3 regions of the Pradoshia sp. Z5_111 genome follow, and region 3 is predicted to be linked to each of the others. Evidence: riboswitches for the same ligand, from Rfam matches in the RefSeq annotation. Region 3 holds a riboswitch; each other region holds the start of a gene.
What was found. A riboswitch is a leader RNA that binds a small molecule or an ion and turns the genes downstream of it on or off. The one in region 3 is predicted to bind cobalamin.
Positions count from the first base shown of each region.

Region 1: linked by a shared signal. The riboswitch ahead of AC4D4A_RS13405 (FecCD family ABC transporter permease) and the one ahead of AC4D4A_RS02075 (ribonucleoside-diphosphate reductase subunit alpha) in region 3 are both predicted to bind cobalamin.
Region 2: linked by a shared signal. The riboswitch ahead of AC4D4A_RS17860 (ABC transporter substrate-binding protein) and the one ahead of AC4D4A_RS02075 (ribonucleoside-diphosphate reductase subunit alpha) in region 3 are both predicted to bind cobalamin.

Region 1 covers NZ_JBZCPQ010000006.1:33,086-40,391, forward strand. The annotation lists gene asnB (asparagine synthase (glutamine-hydrolyzing)) at 1-689, shown strand, start outside; gene AC4D4A_RS13380 (C39 family peptidase) at 686-1,537, opposite strand; gene AC4D4A_RS13385 (gamma carbonic anhydrase) at 1,641-2,171, opposite strand; gene AC4D4A_RS13390 (alpha/beta hydrolase) at 2,282-3,085, shown strand; gene AC4D4A_RS13395 (tetraprenyl-beta-curcumene synthase family protein) at 3,108-4,190, shown strand; gene AC4D4A_RS13400 (LLM class flavin-dependent oxidoreductase) at 4,218-5,219, shown strand; cobalamin riboswitch at 5,268-5,412, shown strand; gene AC4D4A_RS13405 (FecCD family ABC transporter permease) at 5,591-6,643, shown strand; gene AC4D4A_RS13410 (ABC transporter ATP-binding protein) at 6,637-7,306, shown strand, end outside.
Region 2 covers NZ_JBZCPQ010000014.1:6,878-14,183, reverse strand. The annotation lists gene AC4D4A_RS17895 (ABC transporter permease) at 1-499, shown strand, start outside; gene AC4D4A_RS17890 (iron chelate uptake ABC transporter family permease subunit) at 486-1,442, shown strand; gene AC4D4A_RS17885 (iron ABC transporter ATP-binding protein) at 1,439-2,203, shown strand; gene AC4D4A_RS17880 (siderophore ABC transporter substrate-binding protein) at 2,506-3,534, shown strand; gene AC4D4A_RS17875 (antibiotic biosynthesis monooxygenase family protein) at 3,596-3,928, shown strand; gene AC4D4A_RS17870 (polysaccharide deacetylase family protein) at 4,081-4,770, opposite strand; gene AC4D4A_RS17865 (DUF6509 family protein) at 4,921-5,223, shown strand; cobalamin riboswitch at 5,258-5,452, shown strand; gene AC4D4A_RS17860 (ABC transporter substrate-binding protein) at 5,565-6,530, shown strand; gene AC4D4A_RS17855 (TetR/AcrR family transcriptional regulator) at 6,683-7,294, shown strand.
Region 3 covers NZ_JBZCPQ010000001.1:420,610-427,915, forward strand. The annotation lists gene AC4D4A_RS02065 (YueI family protein) at 219-674, shown strand; gene AC4D4A_RS02070 (DEAD/DEAH box helicase) at 840-3,080, shown strand; cobalamin riboswitch at 3,166-3,347, shown strand; gene AC4D4A_RS02075 (ribonucleoside-diphosphate reductase subunit alpha) at 3,514-5,778, shown strand; gene AC4D4A_RS02080 (ribonucleotide-diphosphate reductase subunit beta) at 5,795-6,847, shown strand; gene AC4D4A_RS02085 (YpzG family protein) at 6,894-7,046, opposite strand.

The sequences.
Region 1 (7,306 bases), on a different contig from region 3:
GTGTAAAAGGCAAGAGTTTTATAGAGCGCGGCTGTACGCCGATTGAAGAACGCTATCTTGGAAATGCCAAGATGTTTATGGAGGAAGAGAAGGGGCAATTATTCAAATTATATAAATCAAAGCTGGATTATACTACAATAACACATCCGTTCTACGCAGAAACACCCGACTATGATGATGTGAGCAGAATGCAGTATATTGATATTCATACATGGCTGCGCGGAGATATATTAGTAAAAGCTGATAAGATGACGATGGCACATTCTCTTGAGCTTCGAGTGCCATTCCTTGATAAAAAAGTATTTGAGGTGGCATCCGGAATTCCAACTGATTTAAAAACTGCTCATGGAACGACCAAATATATACTTAGAAAAGCTGCAGAGGGAATCATTCCTGACCATGTATTAAATCGTAAGAAACTTGGTTTTCCAGTGCCTATCCGTCATTGGTTAAAAAATGAAATGTATGAATGGGCGATTACAATAATAAAAGAAAGCCAAACAGATCATTTGCTGGATAAGCAAGTCATTATGAATCTGTTCAATAATCATGTTACAGGTAAAGCGGACAATAGCCGTAAACTATGGACTGTATTGGTATTTATGATATGGTACTCTGTATATGTCGAAGAAAAATATCCTTTCCAGGCATTAGCTGAAAAGGATATGATAAGTGACCCAATCCATTAATCTTTATAGGTTATAGCCTGTTTTCCCATTTGCACCCACGCTTTTTCAAAATCAGCGGAGGGTGCTTTTTTATTTTTAATTCCTGTTAAGGGATCGTTAAAATAAATATAATCCTGATCATAGCCTGTTACTACGACAGAATGTTCCTTATAAGTAATCGATATTTTCCCATTTGGTGTTTTCCAAGTATGGAAATAGGATGGATCTAATTTTTTATAGGCTGTATTTATAATGACCCAGACTGGTCGATTAGTTGAGAGATATTTTTTGATTTGGTTGAAATTCCCATCGGTAAAATCGATTATTTTGCCAGGCATATAATGCTCAGCAAGTTTTTTTATAGGCTTATGATACACTCCAAGGCCAGGTTTATTAGTTGAATACATATCTCCAATAAATCCATCATTAGGATCACCGTAATGGATTTCACCATTTATTTTTTTTATTTTAGCTGGATTTTTTTTTATTTGCTGGGCAAGTTTTAATTTATCCGCATCCAATCCGGCATATTGAAGAAGCATGGCCAGGCTGGTTACTTCACATCCTCTTGGGAGCTCGGGCAGCTGTTTAACGATCGGCACATCAAGAAGTACTTTATCTTTGGCAGGAGGTTTTGCAGGTCGATTATCATTGGTAATAGAAGTTGTTAATCTTACTGACTTATCAATCATATTATTAATTTGATGAGCAAAGGAGTAATTTGAGTTATAGACCTTCCAGCCTGTAAACAGGAAAGTGCCTATTAAAGAGATAACAATCAAAATAGATAGTGGCTGATATTGACGCCATAGGACCAAAATGATTGAAATGATACTAAATAACATGAAAATCAAAATGAAAGTATTCATAATCCTACTCCTGAAATTGATTTTAAAAAGGTGTATCATTTATAGCTAAATAATAAAGGGAATGGGTATACAATAAAGAGTATACCCTAATGAGGAATGATAATTAGTTATTCTCTTTTAAAGGTTGTATACTTGAATAATAGCGTGCTTTTTCTGCGTATTCCTTATTTATTCTTTCCATGTCTTTACGATCATCATCTGTTAATTCACGAATTACTTTAGCAGGTCTGCCGAAAGCAAGTGTGTTTGGTGGGATTTTTTTACCTTGAGATACTAAACTGCCTGCACCGATGAAGGCACCTTCTCCTATTTCAGCTCCGTCAAGAATAATGGAGCCCATCCCAATCAAAGCATTTTTCTTCACATGGCAACTATGGAGAATGACTTGATGGCCTATCGTTACATTATCTTCCAGCACTAATGGGTTGTTGGGACTTTGATGGAGGACTGAGTTATCTTGAATATTAACATTTTTACCGATAATCACAGGAGCGACATCACCTCTAATGACTGTGTTAAACCAAACACTTGAATTTTCACCGATTGTGACATCACCGCTGATAACTACATGATCGGCTAAATAAGCAGTTTGATCGATGGAAGGAATTTTATCTATATATTGATATAATTTCATTACAAAACCTCCGTTTTCTACTGTAAAATAGATAGTTAATAAAAGTGTACATATAAAGCGGTACAGTGTAAATAAAATAAAGCTAAACATCATACAGGAGGAGTTCATCTATGAAAAAGTGGGAAGCTGAGGGGAAAGCCTATGGTGTAATCGTGATTGTTCACGGCGCCATGGAGCATTCAGGCAGATATAAATGGTTAATTGAAAGATGGCTATCAGAAGGGTATCACGTAATTATTGGAGATTTGCCAGGTCAGGGAATGACTTCACGTGCAAATCGAGGGCATATTGATTCATTTGAGGATTATATTGATGAGGTTGATTCATGGGTGAACGAGGCTTATACATTTGGTTTGCCTGTATTCATGCTAGGTCATAGCATGGGAGGACTCATCATCATTAACATGCTTCAACTTAAGGAATATAATTTAGCGGGTATTATCCTATCTTCACCATGTTTTGGAACATTAATTCACCCTCCAAAATTACTTGAATCCATGTCAAAGGTTTTAAATCTTGTTTATCCTACATATAAAAAACCTTCAGGATTAACTGTTGAAATGGCAACGAGAAATCCAGAAGTTATTGAATTTGATTTGAACGATTCACTCTACATCACAAGTGTATCAGTCAGATGGTATCGTGAATTAATTTCAGCTATGAAGGATGCCTTTGATTTTGATGAGGATTTCCCGGATATTCCTGTTCTTGTTATGCAGGCAGGGGACGACAAAATAGTGGACAAGGCTATGGTTAGAGAATGGTTTAACTACTTTCCGGCATCCGAAAAGCATTATAAAGAATGGCCTAAGCTGTATCATGAAATATTTAATGAGCCAGAGAGAGAAGATGTATTTCTATATGCAAAGAGCTTCATTGAAGCGAGATTGCGCAATATAGGGTATATCGTTTAAGGGGTTAGGAGATGGGACACAAATGAAATTACCCACTAGTGATATCAGCTTAGTAAAGAATGTATACAGAAATGTATTTCCGATTGTTCATCGGGAACTCGCGAGTTGGCAGGCAAAGGCAGAAAAAATCCCAAATGAAGAGCTGCGTACTCAGGCCTTATCCAGTATTGCCCACAAAACTTTCCATTGCGAGGGTGGTTCTATATTAGCTCTCGCAGCAGGTGAAAAAAAAGATGATGTCATTCGATTTATTGTTGCGTATCAAACCATCAGTGATTATCTTGATAATCTATGTGACCGCAGTACCTCACTTGATCCTAATGATTTTACGCTATTGCATCAATCTATGAAGGATGCTCTTAATCCGGAGGCCTTGACGAGAAATTATTATGAACTCAGAGAGGAGCAGGAGGATGGCGGGTATTTAGTCGAGTTGGTAAAAACCTGTCAATCTGTTCTGGCGAATATGGTGCATTACGAACATATCGAGCCTTATTTGAAAAAGCTTTGCACCTTTTATTGTGATTTACAAATACATAAGCATGTTAAATGGGAAGAACGGGTACATAGATTAGAAACCTGGTTCAATGAAAATAAACAGCAGCTTCCAGTAGGTCTGTCATGGTATGAATTCAGTGCTTGCGCAGGATCTACTCTGGGCATTTTTTGCTTAGTTTCATATGCAGTGCGAAAAAATTTCACTCAACATTTGGGAAAAGACATATATGAATCTTATTTTCCTTATGTGCAAGGATTGCATATTATGCTGGACTATTTTATTGATCAGGAGGAGGACCGCCAAGGCGACGATTTAAATTTCTGTTTTTATTACGAAACGGAAGAGCAAATGATTGAAAGACTTTGTTATTTTGTTGAACAAGCCAATTTAGATGTAACAAAAATACCGGATAGCAAGTTCCACAGCATGATTAACCAGGGGTTATTAGGTATTTATTTAGCCGATTCCAAGGTGAAAAATCAGTCGTCGGTTAAGAAATATACTAAAAAAATGCTAAGCCTGGGTGGCCGTTCAGCGTATTTCTTTTATTGGAATAGTAAGCTGTATCATGCGTTTAAGAGGATGAAGAAGAATAGGCGAGTCTAGCATTCAATACTAAGGGGATGGAGCAGAATGGTAAAGTTAAGTATTCTAGACCAGTCACCGCGCTCTGTTGGAGAGCCTTCAGAGCAGGCACTTGCTAATACGGTCAAACTGGCAAAATTGTCTGAGGAGTGGGGATACTCAAGATTTTGGGTCAGCGAGCATCATGATAGTCAAGGCTTGGCAGGATCTTCGCCTGAGATATTGGCAACATGGATTGCTGCTCAAACAGATAAAATAAGAGTTGGAACAGGCGGTGTTATGCTGCCTCATTACAGTGCTTACAAAGTAGCCGAAAACTTCAGAGTATTATCTGGTTTAGCTCCGGGAAGAATAGATTTGGGAATCGGCAGGGCTCCTGGAGGGATGCCAAGAGCAACACGAGCGTTGCAGGAAGGTAGAGTACAGGAACTGCATCGTTTTCCTGATCAGGTAGATGAATTATCCTGGTATCTCTATGATCAAATACCGGAATTGCATCCTCTATATGGGTTATCCGTGACACCTACCATTACGTCTCCGCCGGAATTATGGATGCTTGGATCTAGTTCTTCCAGCGCGGCTCTTGCAGCCCAAAAGGGTATACCCTATAATTTTGCTTTGTTTATTAACAGTGAATATGCTGAAGAAAATATGAAGCATTATCATGAAGCATTTCGACCTACAGAGTTAGTACAGAATCCATCGGGTATGGTTACTGTATTTACGGTTTGTGCGGAATCGGATGAAGAGGCAGAATATCTGGCTGGTTCATTGGATTTATCGATGCTGTTTCTTTCACAGGGAATTATAAGAGAGGGAACACCTCACCCAAAAGAAATTCATGAACTGTCATTATCGCAGTTTGAGAAAGCGCGGATCGATTACAACAGGAGCAAGATGATTATCGGTTCTCCTAAAACGATCGGGGAAAAAATTAGAGAGCTGAGTGAACGCTTCTTTACAAATGAAATTATGCTTGTAACGATCACCCATTCATATGAGGCTAAAGAGAATTCCTTTAGATTAATTGCCGAAGAACTGTTGAAATAATGGTGGATTTGATATTACTCAATCAATCTATTAGAATAAGAATGAAATCTCATAAATCACTTTAAAAGTGCCTCGGTACACGAGGGTAAAAGGGAAAACGGTTCAAATCCGTTGCAGCCCCCGCTACTGTACTTACTAAATCACGATTTGATTTAGTAAAAGCCAGGAAACCTGCTTTTAGAGTTTTAGTACTTATTTTTCGGAGGGAAAAGTAGGCTTATTGTATTCACAGGCGTGAAAAAGTGAATCCTTAGCTCAATACCATCCTGAGCTAAGGATTTTTTATGTGTTGAAGCTGTTTAATCTTGATTTAAAGTGCATGAATAATCCGAGGTTCGCCGTAGGAGTAAAGAGGAATTGAAGTATAAGCTATGAATAATAAAAATAGAACAACCGGTATTTATTTTGGGAGTATCCTGTTTTTGCTGCTCGCTGCGCTGCTCGGTTTGTTTATAGGCAGCGTGGACATGTCATTTAAAGATATTCTTGGAATTCTCTTAAAAAACGTGACCGGCCAGGAATCCTTCTATACCGGTCCAAAAAATATAGAAATGATCATTTGGAATATACGATTACCGAGGGTACTGATCGCTTTATTTGTGGGTGCCGCACTGGCACTTGCCGGTGCTGCCTTTCAGGGACTTTTGCAAAATCCACTATCTGATCCATATACGATCGGAATTTCTTCCGGTGCTTCGGTTGGGGCAGTGATTGTTCTATTCTTTAATATCGAATTTGCTCTTTTTGGTCAGTTCACCTTGCCGCTTGTTGCAATCGTGTTTAGTTTTATTACCTTGTTTATTGTATTTGGCATTACAAAGGCGGCCAGTGTTACCTATGCGAATGAGACCATTATTTTAGCCGGTATAATTATGAATTCATTCATTGGCGCTGTGGTCTCACTTATCATTGCGCTATCCTCAGGGGATCAAATGAGGGAGGTATTAAACTGGCTGATGGGCAGTGTGGCCATGAAAAATTGGGGGCACGTCAGTATATTGATTCCCTTTTTTATTATAGGAGCGTCCATCATTTTATTTCATTATCGTGAACTAAACGGGATGGCTCTTGGAGATCAATCCGCCCAATATAATGGAATCGATGTGAAACGAAAGAAAATAACGATTATTATTGGGGCAGGACTATTAACGGGTGCCGCAGTTGCTGTATCAGGAGCTATTGGCTTTGTTGGACTGGTTATTCCACATCTTGTTCGCCTGATTGCTGGTGCTGACCATCGCCACTTACTGCCGTTATCCATGATTATTGGAGGTGGATATCTCGTATTGGCTGACTTGATTGCACGTACGATTATCAACCCGCAGGAATTACCAATCGGTGTCATTACTGCCTTAATCGGTGCACCGGTATTTACTATCTTACTGATTAAAGAACGGATAAAAAGAAGGAATTTGACATGTTAACTGTAGAGAGCCTCAGTGCAGGCTATCATAAAAATAAGCGAGTGCTTCAGGACTTTTCTATTAAGGTTGAGAGTGGAGATTTTTTTGCTCTTCTGGGTCCAAATGGAAGCGGTAAGACGACATTGATTAAAAGTATATTGGGGAAAATGGAATATAAAGAAGGGACTTCAATTATTAATGGGAAAAGGACCTCATCCTATAAAACCGGAGAATTGGCTAAAATAGCTGCCGTGTTAAGTCAGGAACAGATGGTGGGAATAGATTTTACGGTGGAAGAAATCGTACTCTTAGGCAGATATCCTTATCAGGAAAAGGGATTTTTTAATCATTACCGTAGTGAGGATTACTCAATTGTTGATGAGTGTCTCGCTCAGACAAACACGCTGAAATTTAAATATACATATTTTTCGTCATTAAGCGGCGGGGAAAAGCAACGTGTCCTTTTAGCAAAGGCTTTGGCCCAGCAGCCAAAGCTGCTGTTTCTCGATGAACCTACAAATCATCTGGATGTAAAGCATACAATTGAATTGTTAAATCTATTAAAGAGGCTCCAGCTTCAAAATGGTCTGACGATTGTCGCTATCCTCCATGATTTAAACATGGCAGCTTTATATGCAGATAGATGTGCTTTGCTTAAGGATGGAAGGAAGGTGGCGGAGGGTG
Region 2 (7,306 bases), on a different contig from region 3:
TGGATATGAAGCGGATGTTTTGCAAAATGTAGATACGTTTTTCTTGGGGAGCTTTACCTTGATTGTTTCAGGACGCTATGAACTGTTGTATGTAGCGGTTCCAGCAATTATTTTTGCTTATATATATGCGAATAAATTTACAGTAGCAGGTATGGGTGAAGATTTCGCAAAAAATTTGGGGTTAAGTTATCGTACCGTGTTAAACATTGGTCTTGTCATTGTATCGGTGATTTCTACAACAGTTATATTAACGGTTGGGATTATTCCGTTTTTGGGTTTGATTGTACCGAATCTGGTTTCTCTTTATCTGGGCGATAACTTACGTAAAACAATCCCTCATACAATATTTATGGGGGCGGCATTCTTATTGGCATGTGATATTCTAAGCCGATTGATTGTCCATCCATATGAGATACCTGTAAATACTACAGTTGCAGTAATTGGCAGTGCGATCTTCTTAATTATGTTGTTTAGGGGGAAAGCATATGCGAAAAAATAGTGTAAGGCTAATTATTTTGGCTGTTATTGCAATTGGATGTATGGCTTTATTTGCTTTCTATAATATTCAGGGCGGTTTTAGTTACGCCTTTCCAAAGCGTATTGAGCGCATAGTTGCTATGGTTATTACCGGAACGGCAATTGCGTATGCAACTGTTATCTTCCAAACCATCACACATAATCGTTTGTTAACACCATCTGTTATGGGGATTGACTCGATGTATGAAGTTGTTCAAACAGTCATTTATTTTACGGCAGGGTCAGCTTCAATCTTCGTTGTAAGCCGTTACTTAAACTTTGGTGTAGCAATCATTGCGATGGTAGCATTCGCATTGATCTTGTATCGTTTTTTATTCAGAGCAGATAAATATCCGATTTTTCTTCTATTATTAGCAGGTATGATACTTGGAACATTACTGGGAAGTTTGGTAACGTTCATGCAGGTTCTAATAGATCCTGTGGAATATGAAAGTTTGCAGGCTCGCTTGTTTGCTAGCTTTATGAACGTGAAGACGGAATTACTGGGCATTGCTATTGTTATTTTATCTGCCGCCTTTATCTACGGATATCGATTATTACGTGATTTAGATGTTGTATCACTAGGTCGAGATAATGCGATTAACCTTGGTGTCAGCTATGACAAAATCGTACTGAGAGTACTGATTCTATCGTCCATTTTAATCGCTACTTCTACCGCACTGGTTGGCCCTGTTACATTCTTAGGGTTAATTGTAGCGAATTTGGCCTATCAATATTTGGCTACATATAAGCATTCCATATTAATTATTGGAGCAAGCTTGATCAGTATCATTGCACTTGTCGGAGGACAATTTCTTGTCCAGCATGTTTTCCATTTGAATACGACCATTAGTGTCGTCATTAACTTTGTCGGTGGGATTTACTTTATTTACTTATTACTAAGGGAAAGTAGGAAAGCAGGATGATTGATATTAAAGGGCTTTCTAAAAGCTTTGGGAAAAAATCTGTTATTGAAAATGTAACATTGCAAATCCAACCAAGAGCCATCACTTCTTTTATTGGTCCAAATGGCGCAGGTAAATCGACGTTATTATCAATGGTGAGCCGTCTCTTAGATGCTGATACAGGTGAAGTATTTTTAGATCAAACTGATGTTAAGAAAATGAAATCAGATGCTTTTGCAAAGCGGGTGGCTATCTTAAGGCAGGCCAATCACTTGAATATTCGTTTAACTGTACGCGAGCTTGTTTCTTTTGGACGCTATCCATATTCAAAAGGGCGGCTGAATGCAGAGGATGAACGAATTGTCGATCAAGCTCTGGAATATTTAAATCTCACAGAAATGCAGGATAAGCTGTTGGATGAATTATCAGGCGGTCAAAAACAACGTGCCTTTATTTCAATGGTTATTGCACAAGATACGGATTATATTTTACTAGATGAGCCATTAAACAATCTGGATATGAAACACTCTGTACAAATTATGAAAATACTGCGCAAGCTGGTAGATGAGTTAGGGAAAACGGTTGTAATTGTCTTGCATGATATCAACTTTGCTTCTGTATACTCTGATCGCATCGTAGCGTTAAAGGATGGGCGTCTGATAAAGGATGGTCCAGCGCATGAGATTATTAACTCAGAATCCTTGCGTGATGTATATGACATGCATATTCCTGTACAAGAGCAAGATGGATGTCGTATATGTGTATACTTTAATTCACATTAATTTCTGAGGAAGTGTTCCGGTAAATATTTTAAGATAGATCAGTAAGATCTTAATTAAGTTAAGTTTTACCAAATTTTCCAGAGGACCTCAAAGTAATTGATTATTTTGAGGTCCTTTGTTATGTTGAGTCACCTCCTAGCTATTTAAGATGCTTGGCTTGATTGACAGCTATGCTAAAAAAATTATCAAACACTTCAAAACTGTTGACATATTTTGTGATTCTCATTTAGAATGAGAATGTCGAGTGAAAATGATAATCGTTTTCAATTAAAAAAACAACGTATTTTAGGAGGAGACAAAGGATGAAGAAGTGGAAGTTATTAACTGCTATGGCAGCGTTAACATTAGCGCTGACAGCTTGTAATACAGGCGAAGAATCAACAACAGGAGAGTCTTCTGAACAAACAGAAGAAAAGGGAACTACTGAAAGTTCTCAATTCCCAATGACAGTATCTTCTTTAACCGAATCTCGTGAAGACGAAGAAGGTAAAAAAACTGCTTTTGATGATGTAACATTAGATAAAATGCCTGAACGCATCGTTACACTTGACTATGGGTTCTTAGATACACTTGATGCAATGGGTGTTGAGGGAATCGTAGGAGTGGCTGCAGGCGGCGGTAAAGGCAATATGCCAGCGCACTTAAAAGAAAAATATGTTACTGATGGTGTTGCCGATGTAGGGACATTAAAGCAAATCGATTTTGAAGCAGTAGCAGCTGCTGAGCCGGATGTTATTTTCATCTCTGGCCGCCAAACACCGTTTTATGAACAATTAAAAGAAATTACACCAAACGTTATTTTCATCGGTTCTGACAACGAAAGCTACATAGACGGTGTATTTGAAACAGTAGATTTAGCAGCTAAAATCTTCGATAAAGAAGAAAAGGGCAAAGAATTGAAAGCTTCATTACAAGCGAAAGTTGATGCAGTAAAAGAAAAAGCTGCTGGTTATGAAAATGCATTAGTAGCGATGTATAATGACAAGAAAATCTCTGGTTTCGACAATGGTGAAGATTCCCGTTTCGCATATGTTTACAATGACTTTGGCTTCAAGCCAGCAACAACTGATATCGAAGCATCTTCTCACGGTTCTGATTTCTCATATGAGTCAATCCTTTCTGTCAATCCTGAAGTATTATTGATTATCGACCGTACAGCTTCTGATGTAGAAACAATTAAAAAAGATATTGAAAATGATATTATCAAAAAAACTAGTGCTTACAAAGAAGGCAAAATTGTCTACTTAGACGGTGTTAACTGGTACTTCTCAAGTAACGGTGTAACGACTGAAGCAGAAAAATTAGATGAAATCTTAAATGAATTAAAATAATCTTCATATCAAGGAGCATGTCTCAAGTGGGACATGCTCCTTTAATAAGGGGCGATTAAGTATGTTTGTTCAAATCCGTAAGTGGATAGTGACAGAGGGAAATTCAGACAAGGTATTGGAACGCTTCAGAAAGAAGCCAGATCAAGGTCCGTCGTTAATTGAACAGCGTGAAGGTTTTATCAGCCGGGAGTTGTTAGTGAAAAAAACAACACGTGGGCAAGAGGAAGTTGTCATGATCATCCGCTGGGAATCAGAAGATGCATGGAAAGCATGGGAAAAGAGTCCTGAGCACATCGCTGGCCATAAAGCGAAAATCAAGGAGCACGGAGGTAAGCCACCAAAGCCAGAATACGTAATCAATATGGAACATGGCAATTACCTTGTAGTCGAATAATAAAAAACAAAACGCCCAAATGAAAAGGGCGTTTTTTTGTAAACTATAGTCGTGGGGAAAACTCTTCCGGCAGCGCTGCAACATATGCCTACATGCCCAGATATAAGTATAAAGAAATTCCAGTATGTTATGATATTCTTCATTTAATAAAATTAAAATTCCAGGGATGGTGTTGATTCGTCCATAATCTTGAAGGTATATCCCTTATGTTTCAGACGGCGAATAATTTCCGGAAGTCCATCCACGATTGTTGTATTACCGTTAAAATCATGCAGGAGGATATAGAGATTTTCTTTTTCATCTACCCCTTGCATAATTAATTTTAGTAATTTTTTTTCTGGAATCGGAGGATTTAATCCATCGTTAGCATCACAGTTCCAATCATAATATTTATATCCTCTTTTTACTACCTCAGTCTTTAATTGATCCATTAAATCAGTACCGGCATATTGTTTTGCGACATAATTATTTGAGCCGCCGGGAAACCGCAAAATTTTTGGACTTTCGCCTACTTCCTTTTTCAGGAATTCTTCCAGCTGAATAATGTCTTTGAAAAATGTATCCTTCGATCGATAAATTTTGGAATAATTATGAGAATAGGAATGCAATCCAAGAGCGTGTCCTCTTTTTACAATATCTTTATATAAATACATATGTCCAGGGCTGGCTGTTCCCGTTACAAAAAAGGTTGCTTTGACATCCTGGACTTTGAGGATATCCAGGATTTCCTGTGTGATATTTGAGGGACCATCATCAAAACTGAGATAGGCTGTCTTTGCAAATGTTTCAGATGGAATGAGAAGCTGGATAATGAGCAATGTGAGAACAGATAGAGTACGCATAATAAACTCCTATGGGTTAAGTGATTTTAATATAGTTTTTGAATCTTATTAAAAAATATTCCTAAATGGAGCTGAATAATTGGGTAAAATGTTTAATAAAGAGATGTAACATGTATAATAGACATAAGCATTTTAGAAAGGTTGATAAAGATGATCGAGATACAAAGTTATACAGTTGAGAAACTGGAGGACCCATTTGGTATCCTTTCTGGAGAAAGGTTCGAATATTTGCTGGAGATTTCCGTTCCCGAGGAAGATGAACTATATACAGATAAGGGTCTTCTGTTGCGTGTTATATATGTGATGGATGAAAATCAGGACCAAATTTCAAAATATGAGTTTATAGAAAGTGAAACACAAAGTATTTTGGATTTTGAGCTTGAGGAAGATGAATTATCGATGGTTTTACAATTTTGCAGGGAACATACTGATGTTGAATATGAAGAAGAATAATGAAAACACTGATACTGATCATATAAAAAATATGAATATTGAATAATGTAAGAGTGCCTTATTTATTAGGATAATAGGGAAACCGGTTCAAATCCGGTGCAGCCCCCGCTACTGTATACGCGGATGAAATGATTTGTAAACCACCGGCTCCCGATTTAGAGCATGGGAAGGTAAATCAGAGTAAATTGATGCGTAGAGCCAGGAGACCTGCTCTTACTTTCGTATATACTATTTTTCGGAGGGAAAAGTGGGCGAGTCCAATCCTGTTACTTTAATATGGGTTTTCGCCTTAGCTTTTTTCGAGCTAAGGTTTTTTTATTATGTTGGAAAGGGGAATAACTATGTTAAAAAAGCGAAATCATTTATTTTTATTTATACTAGTGCTTATGCTGTCTATGTTAATGTTTGGGTGTTCGTCAACTAAAGATGACTCAAACCAGAAGAAAGAGAATTCTGAATCAACCTCCTCTGGCTTTCCTATTGAGGTAAGAGATGGATCAGGAGAAAGCATCAAGATTGAGGAAAAGCCGGAAACCATCGTATCCTTGCTGCCAAGCAATACTGAAACGGTTTATGCACTAGGTATTGGAGAGAAAATCATTGGTGTATCAGATTATTGTAATTTCCCTACAGAAGCTGCTAATAAACCTAAGGTTGGCGGGTTAGAAATCAATATTGAAAAAGTGCTGGAATTGAATCCGGATCTCCTACTGCTTTCCGCCAGTCATTTTAATAATGCCAAGGATACCATTAAACAATTCCAAACAGCGGGTATTGATGTCATTATCGTACCTGACGCCAATTCGTTTGATGGTGCATATGGAACAATTGAATTGATTGCTAAAGCAACAGGAACATCAGACAAAGCTGATGAAATTATTTCAGATATGAAAAAAGAAGTAGCGGAAATTAAAGAGAAAGCAAACGCTATAAAAGATAAGAAGAAGGTTTGGATTGAAGTATCTTCCTCACCGGATTTATATACAGCGGCCAACGGAACCTATATAGACGAAATGCTTGATATCATTCAGGCAGAGAATATTGCCGCTGATCAAGAGGGTTGGGTAACAATGAATGAAGAACAAGTCATTGAACGCAATCCAGATGTTATTCTTACTACATATGGCTATTATATTGAAAATCCTGAAGAAAAGGTATATGGAAGAAAAGCTTGGTCCGAGGTACCTGCCGTTAAAAATAAGCAGGTTTATGATGTAGATAATGACACAGTATCAAGACCAGGACCACGTTTAACAGAAGGCTTGCAACTGATAGCTGAAAAAATCTATCCTGAGACATTTAAATAAACATTTCATTTAAGAGCTACGCCCATACACTTTGGGAGGCTCTTTTTTTGTCGAATGAAATAAATTAAATTTTCTGTCAATTATGTTGAAATTTCCCTTTTGTGCAGGTATGATGATACCGATACGTATTCGTACTCACATATGGGATTGGAATGATAAGAATGTTATATGTTAATGATCTGCCGACCGAAGCCAGAGATAAAATGCTATACGCAGCCTTGCAATTATTTACTACAAGAGGCTACAAGAATACATCAGTCCTGGATATAGTTGAGTATGCACATGTCTCGAAAACAACGTTCTACCAACAATTCGGCAATAAAGAGACGTTGATTGTTGCTCTTTGTGAAAGCTTGATTGGAGAAGTTGCAGAAGAGATTAAGCTTGCAGCCTTACGGGAACCACGAATTGGTTATAAAGCATATGCCGGAATTTTTCGCTATTTGGAAATTTGCTTTTCCAATAAGGCTGTTGCCAATTTTATTTTACTCGAATCAGTCGGAGTTTCTTTCGAAGTAGAACTGGTCAGACGTGAAGCACTTAAAAGTTTCGCGGATCTCATCTTTGTTTTTGCCTACCGGGAGTTTCCGGAGAATGTGAATGAACAGGAAGTTAAGATCATCTCTCAGGCAATGGTTGGAGCAATTAATGAAGTCGTCATTCAAAAATTCCGGGAACCAAATCATCAAAAGACAGATGTAGAATATCTTGCTAGATTATTAAACCGATTGGTCATGCGATCATTTAGCAGTCTCTCAAATTAATAAACTATTGAT
Region 3 (7,306 bases):
TATATTCATACCTGGGATTCGGTTGAATATATCAATAATGGTACACAAATAGCGAGCTTTAAATACATAATGCTGGCGGATCAATCAAAAAATAGTAAAGAGGCTAATCAGGTTTTCTTAAATAGGGAATCGTTGAGAAGGCATTTTACCAAACTAATACATAAGCTCAAGTTAAGAACGATTTACATATGTTAATTAGTATTCAAGGAGGAAATAAAATGAATAAGAAAACAGTAGATGATTACTTACAGGAAGGGATACATGGCGTTAAAGAAATAAAGCCTGCTGAACGGAAAGAATTTCTTGGGAGCTTACGTGAACGTGTGGTTGTCGCATTAACACAGGCTCAGGTTTTTCAAAAACAAATCCCACATGGATTTATTGACCTATTGAAAAAAAATAAGGGCGCTAAGCTTTATTTAAATGGCCACATTAATTATTCCCATCTATCGAAATTCGTTAAAGCAGCAGATGAACATGGGATTCAATTTAAAATCGTGACCAATAAAGACTATAATTCACCTAATGGTTTGGTATTGGCCTATGATCATGCAATTAATAACGATAACATTACATTAAAAGAACCGGCACAGGAAGAAACTAATACTGAGGAGACAGAAAAAAAGACAGGTTTTTTTGAATCACTTAAGCAACTCTTTACAAAAAAATCATAAACAAAATGTCATAACTATACACCCCTTAATACGAGAAACAATACGGTGTCTGGATGCATGTTTCGGTTAGGTGAGTATGTGCCATCGACTATTCTAGTTTTAGTTTGTATGGTATAGTTATCAAATTAGAGATAATTTAGGTTTATGATTTGAGGGGCACAAAGAATGAATTCAACACAAGAATATATTGAAGAATGGCAGGAAGCACTTGAAGAAGAGATTCAGTATTTAAAAAAATATGGAAGTACCCGCTATCACCTGATGAATGGCAATAAGATTATGTCAGGTGATTCTTTTACGTACTATTTTGAGTCATCCAGTATTTTGCGTATACCTGTTGGAACGATTTCTAAGCTGGAATGGGGCGGGAGTCGGTTTGATGCCAGAATCCTATCGTCTGAGGGCAATAGTTTGCTTCTGTCTCTTGAACAATCAATAGGTGAATTGATTGAAGAGGCTACGATTTATCATGACCCATGGGAACTTTTAGATCAGCTAATTGAAAGACTGGATGATATCAGGAAAAGTAAGCGGAAAAGAAGTCGGGTTAAACGGATTATGGAGCCTTCCATGCCTGATAAACGAACGGACAAAACAAGTAAAAGCGCGGTACGCGAATTATATGCCAGATCAAAATATAACCCGGTCACATATGTTTGGGGACCGCCAGGAACAGGAAAAACGTATACTTTAGCACGAACGGCAGCCAATAAATATTTTAAAAAGAAACGTATATTAGTTCTCTCTCACAGTAATCAGGCTGTGGATGTCCTGCTTGCCGAAATTACGGCATTTGTTAAACGAGCGGATCGTTTTCATGAAGGAGATATTTTACGTTACGGCTCTCAAACTGGTGAGGGTCTTCTGATGCATGGGGATATATTGCCGGCTAAATTATTGGAAAGTCATGATGGACATTTAGTGAAGGAAAGGGATTCGATTGCTGAAGAAAAGAAACTGCTAAAAAAAGATCTGTCTCTGTCTTTTAGCGTACGTGACTCGGAGCAGCTTCTTGACCTTGAAAAAAAACTGGGCAGAATCTTAGAGAAAATAAGGCAAAAAGAAATTCATTTAGTCAAAAATGCCTTCATTGTTGGGACTACCTTGGCGAAAGCAGCAATGGACCCGAGTATTTTTGAACAAGAGTATGATCTAGTTATCATTGATGAAGCCAGTATGGCCTTTATCCCGCAAATTGCCTTTGCCGGCTCTCTCGCCAAGCGTTGTATTATTTGTGGAGATTTTAAGCAATTGCCTCCTATTGCGGTTTCGAGGGGAGAGCTTGTAGACCGCTGGCTGAAGGAGGATATCTTCCATCGTGCCGGTGTTGCTGATATTGCACGAGGAGGAAAACTTCATACTCATCTGTTTTTATTAAAGGAACAGAGGAGAATGCATCCGGATATCTCCGCTTTTACGAACCAATATGTCTATAATTCACTGGTTGGCGATCATCCAAGTGTTCATATAAACAAAAAAGATATCGTTTCAAAAACACCTTTTGTAGATCGTGCTTCCGTACTGTTAAATACGAGCTTCACAGGGGAACACTGCTTTACGGGCACTTCCTCTGGTTCTAGAATGAATTTGATGAATCTATTGTTATCCTTTCAGGTTATTCATGAAGCCTACAGCAATGGGAGTAAATCAATCGGTTATGCAACCCCTTATCGTGCGCAGGCACAATTGATGGAAACATTAATTAAAGATCTATATGAGGAAGAGAACGGCCTGCATGATATATTGGCTGCCACTGTCCATCGTTTCCAGGGAAGTGAACGGGAAGTAATGGTATTTGATAGTGTAGATAGTTATCCGCAAAATCGGGCAGGGATGCTTTTAACGGGCAGGGAAAGTGAACGGCTGTTAAATGTTGCAATTACCAGAACAAAAGGGAAACTGATTCATGTCAGCGATGTGGAGTTTATAGAATCAAAAGTTTCGCATACAAAAACTCTTCATCAGCTCGTTCAATATCAAATGAAACGGAATCAAATGGTCAATATGGATCAAATAGGCAAATGGATTGCCAACCATCATCCAAAATTACAATGGATTTATGCAAGAAATTTGGAAGGGTTCTATCAGGATTTAAAAAAAGCCCAATCTTCCATTATCCTTTCCTTGCCAAATTCCAGTGTGTTATCATCGGATTTTGTTCAAAGAGTGAAGACGAGGAACTCAAGAACAAGACTGATGATGTATTCTCCAGATTCCCATTCCTATTTGGATCCGGATATCCATCTTCAGAATGGGCCAAGCTTCACATTTGTCATCCTTGACCAAAAAGTATTGTGGTTGGGGGTTCCTCTTGAAGCCAATAAACGTGTTCATCCGCCATACATTGGAATTCGATTGAAATCCGAAGCATTTATCAATCAATTTCTCCAGCAATTGCCTAAATAAATTGTCGGAATTTTAGTTGCTATTTTCACATATAAGATTTATAATTCTATATGTTGTTATTGTTTTAAATTAAAATACTATATATTGAGTTTAACGTGTTTAAGGTGTCGTAATTCGACTTAATAGGGAATCCGGTTAAAATCCGGAACTGTACCCGCAACTGTAAATGCTGATGAAATAAGTAAACCACTGTAGAGAAATCTATGGGAAGGACTTAGAGTAAAGCGAAGCATGAGTCAGGAGACCTGCCTTTTTCACTGGTTTGCCTTTATCGGGAGCAATGAAGGTGGAACGGATGAAATAGCAATATTGAACAGTTCGATCTTGTTATTATTTCTTTCCCATTGCTTATTTTTAGGCAATGGGATTTTTTGCGTGGAGGGAACAGACGTTTTTAATCGATTTATCGGCAAACAATAAGGGGGAATTTAGTATGGCAGTATCTTACGAATCAAACTATGCAAGTCTGGAAGTTATAAATTTAAAAAGCATAGAAACATACATAAAGGAATGTGTTAGTTCTTATACATCTATCTATTCAGCAGAGGAATACTTAGAAAAAATCAAGACAGCACTTGAGTATAAGTCTGACTATAGCAAGAAAGAGTTGGTGAATTTACTGGTACTAAGCGCCGTAGAGCGTATCTCTGCTGATGAGCCTGATTGGACATTTGTGGCGGCAACTATTTATTTAGACCAGTTATATGATAAAGCTTCAAAAAGCCGGGGATATGATTTAACACACAAATATGGGAGCTTTCATCAGCTTGTTGAACTATTGACTGATATGGGGATTTATAATCCAGCATTGTTAAATGAATATACGGAAGACGAAATCAATGAACTCGAAGCAGTCATCGATCCATCAAAAGATCAGTTGTTTACGTATATTGGCATTCGGACACTGGCAGATCGCTATTTAGCCAAATCTCATCATGGAAGCTTATATGAACTTCCTCAGGAACGGTTTATGATTATTGCCATGACTTTAATGATCAATGAGCCTAAAGAACAGCGAATCGAATTAATAAGAGAAGCATATTGGGCCTTATCTAATCTATATATGACGGTGGCAACTCCTACGCTTGCTAATGCTGGGAAAAGCTATGGCCAATTATCCAGTTGTTTTATCGATACTGTTGATGATAGTTTACAAGGTATCTATGATTCAAACACCGATATTGCCAATCTATCTAAAAATGGCGGAGGAATAGGTGTTTATTTAGGGGGAATTAGAGCGCGAGGCAGTGATATTAAAGGATTTAAGGGTGTTTCCTCAGGAGTTATACCATGGATGAAGCAATTAAATAATACCGCCGTCAGTGTGGACCAACTGGGCCAAAGACAGGGTGCCATTGCAGTTTATCTGGATGTTTGGCATAAGGATATATTTGCCTTCCTCGAAGCGCGTTTAAATAATGGGGATGAACGTTTTCGAACGCATGATTTATTTACTGGTGTATGCATTCCGGATTTATTTATGGAAATGGTCAAGGAGCGGGGTACCTGGTATTTATTTGATCCGCATGAAGTAAGAAAAGTAATGGGATATTCTCTTGAAGATTATTTTGATGAAGAAGCAGGGGATGGCCAATTCAGACAAAAATATACTGAATGTATCAAACATCCGCAGCTTTCCAAAAAAGAAATACCTGCCATTGAAGTGTTTAAGGCGATCATGATTTCTCAGCTTGAAACAGGAACACCTTATATGTTTTATCGGGATACGGTCAACCGCTCTAATGCTAATCGCCATAAAGGAATGATATATTGCAGTAATTTATGTACGGAAATTATGCAAAATCAAAGTGCTACCAAAGTTATTGAACAAAGAACCGAGGATGGGAAAATTATTATTGAAAAAACACCGGGTGACTTTGTTGTATGTAATCTTTCGTCTATCGCCCTTGCCAAAGCTGTAAAGGAAGATGTCCTTGAACGCTTAATTAAGATACAGGTGAGAATGCTTGATAATGTCATTGATTTAAATAATATCCCGGTCATTCAGGCAAATATAACGAATAAAAATTATCGTGCTATAGGACTTGGGACATTTGGCTGGCATCATTTATTAGCGCTTGAGGGCATTGCCTGGGAATCAGAGAAAGCCGTTGAATACTGTGACCGATTATATGAAAAAATCGCTTATTTAACGATTAAATCAAGTGTGGATTTAGCTGGTGAAAAAGGTGCTTACCCATTTTTTGAAGGATCTGATTGGGAGACCGGATCTTATTTTGACCAAAGAGGCTATGATTCAGATGCTTGGAATCAATTGAAAAACAGAGTGCATACATCCGGAATTCGAAATGGCTATCTTATGGCCGTGGCACCGAATTCTTCAACTGCGATTATTGCCGGCTCTACATCCGGAATTGATCCGATTTTCAGAAGGGAATATTCCGAAGAGAAGAAGAATTACCGCATTCCAGTGACTGCACCTGACTTGAATCTGGAGACGATGTGGTATTATAAATCCGTTTATTTAATTGACCAAAAATGGAGTATTCTCCAAAACGCACGTCGTCAAAAACATATCGATCAGGGAATCTCGTTTAATTTGTATGTCCGTAACGATATTAGAGCACGTGAGTTATTAGACTTGCATCTGCTTGCATGGGAGACCGGATTAAAAACAACATACTATGTACGTTCTACATCAAGCGCTGTTATAGAAGAATGCGAAAGCTGCCAATAAGGATGGGGGAAATATAATGGATACAAAAACAATAGTGGAAAAACGTAAATTAGTCGATCGGGATGCACCGAATAGCTCAACAGGCATTATTAATGGCAGAAATTCGAATATTTTAAATTGGGACGATGTTCGCTATCCATGGGCATATCCTAAATATAAAGTAATGCTATCTAATTTTTGGACACCTTTTGAAATCAATATGGTAAATGATGCGAAACAATTTCCAAATCTTTCGGAAATTGAACAAGAATCCTTTCTGAAAATTATAGGCTTGTTGGCATTGCTTGATAGTATCCAGTCTGACTATGCCAGTAAAGTCGCCGACTATTTAACCGATTCATCACTGAATGCCTTGATGATCATGCTGGCGCAGCAGGAAGTTATTCATAACCATTCCTACTCCTATGTATTGTCAAGTATTGTTCAGAAAAGCAAGCAAGATGAAGTTTTTGAATATTGGAGAACCGAAGAAATTTTGCGTAAACGAAATGATTTTATTACTGATGGCTATCGAGATTTCACAGAAAATCCAACTATCGAAAATCTGCTTAAATCGATTATCTATGATGTAATCCTGGAAGGGCTCTTCTTTTACTCAGGCTTTGCTTTCTTTTATAATTTGGCCAGAAATCAAAAGATGGTGGCAACTTCGACGATGATTAATTATATAAATCGAGACGAACAGATCCATGTTGGGCTGTTTGAGAAGATTTTTAAAGAAATTTTGGCTGAACATCCCGAAACAAATACAGAAGAATTGAGAAGTTTTGCGATTGAAACCTTCCGAACTGCAGCAGAGCTTGAGATTGAATGGGGTCATAAAGTTATTGGGAATAAAATTGAAGGAATTACAATGGCTGAGCTCGAACAATATATCCAATTTATGGCCAATAAGCGTTGTAATCAATTGGGGTATGGAAGATCTCCATTTCCAGAGGTTCCGAACAAAAATCCATTAAGATGGATTGTTGCGTATCAGGAAGTGGATTTAGGCAAGACGGATTTCTTTGAGCAGAAATCAAGACAGTATACAAAAACAACAGATACAAATGGATTTGATGAATTGTAATGTAAAAAAGACGCCAATTACGGCGTCTTTTTGCTTGAAAGCATCCTTACCAGCGGTGAGCTTTCGCATTGCTCCTCAAAATGATATTGGTTTGGGACATTGCAGTATGTCCGTTAACCTGTGATTTTGAGCGTTTCCGCCTTGTCCAGTTATGGTGAAAAAGAGAAGAGTGTGGATCTAAATGATTCCGGTAACTCATTGCTTATCACCCCATCAGTAGGATACGTTCTGATGTCCCTTTTTGAGGACATCAAGTATAGGATATACAAAATGAGTGACTTTTAATCTCGGAAAAAGTTCACGAATTATTTTCTATATTATGATAAAATATATATAATATGGATATTAATGGTGGGATAATTATGCGAAATTTGGAATATGAACAATAATAACGGAGAAAACTATGCCGCGGTCTCCCATTTTGACAGAATGATTTATAAAATCATCTGTTAAAGGGTA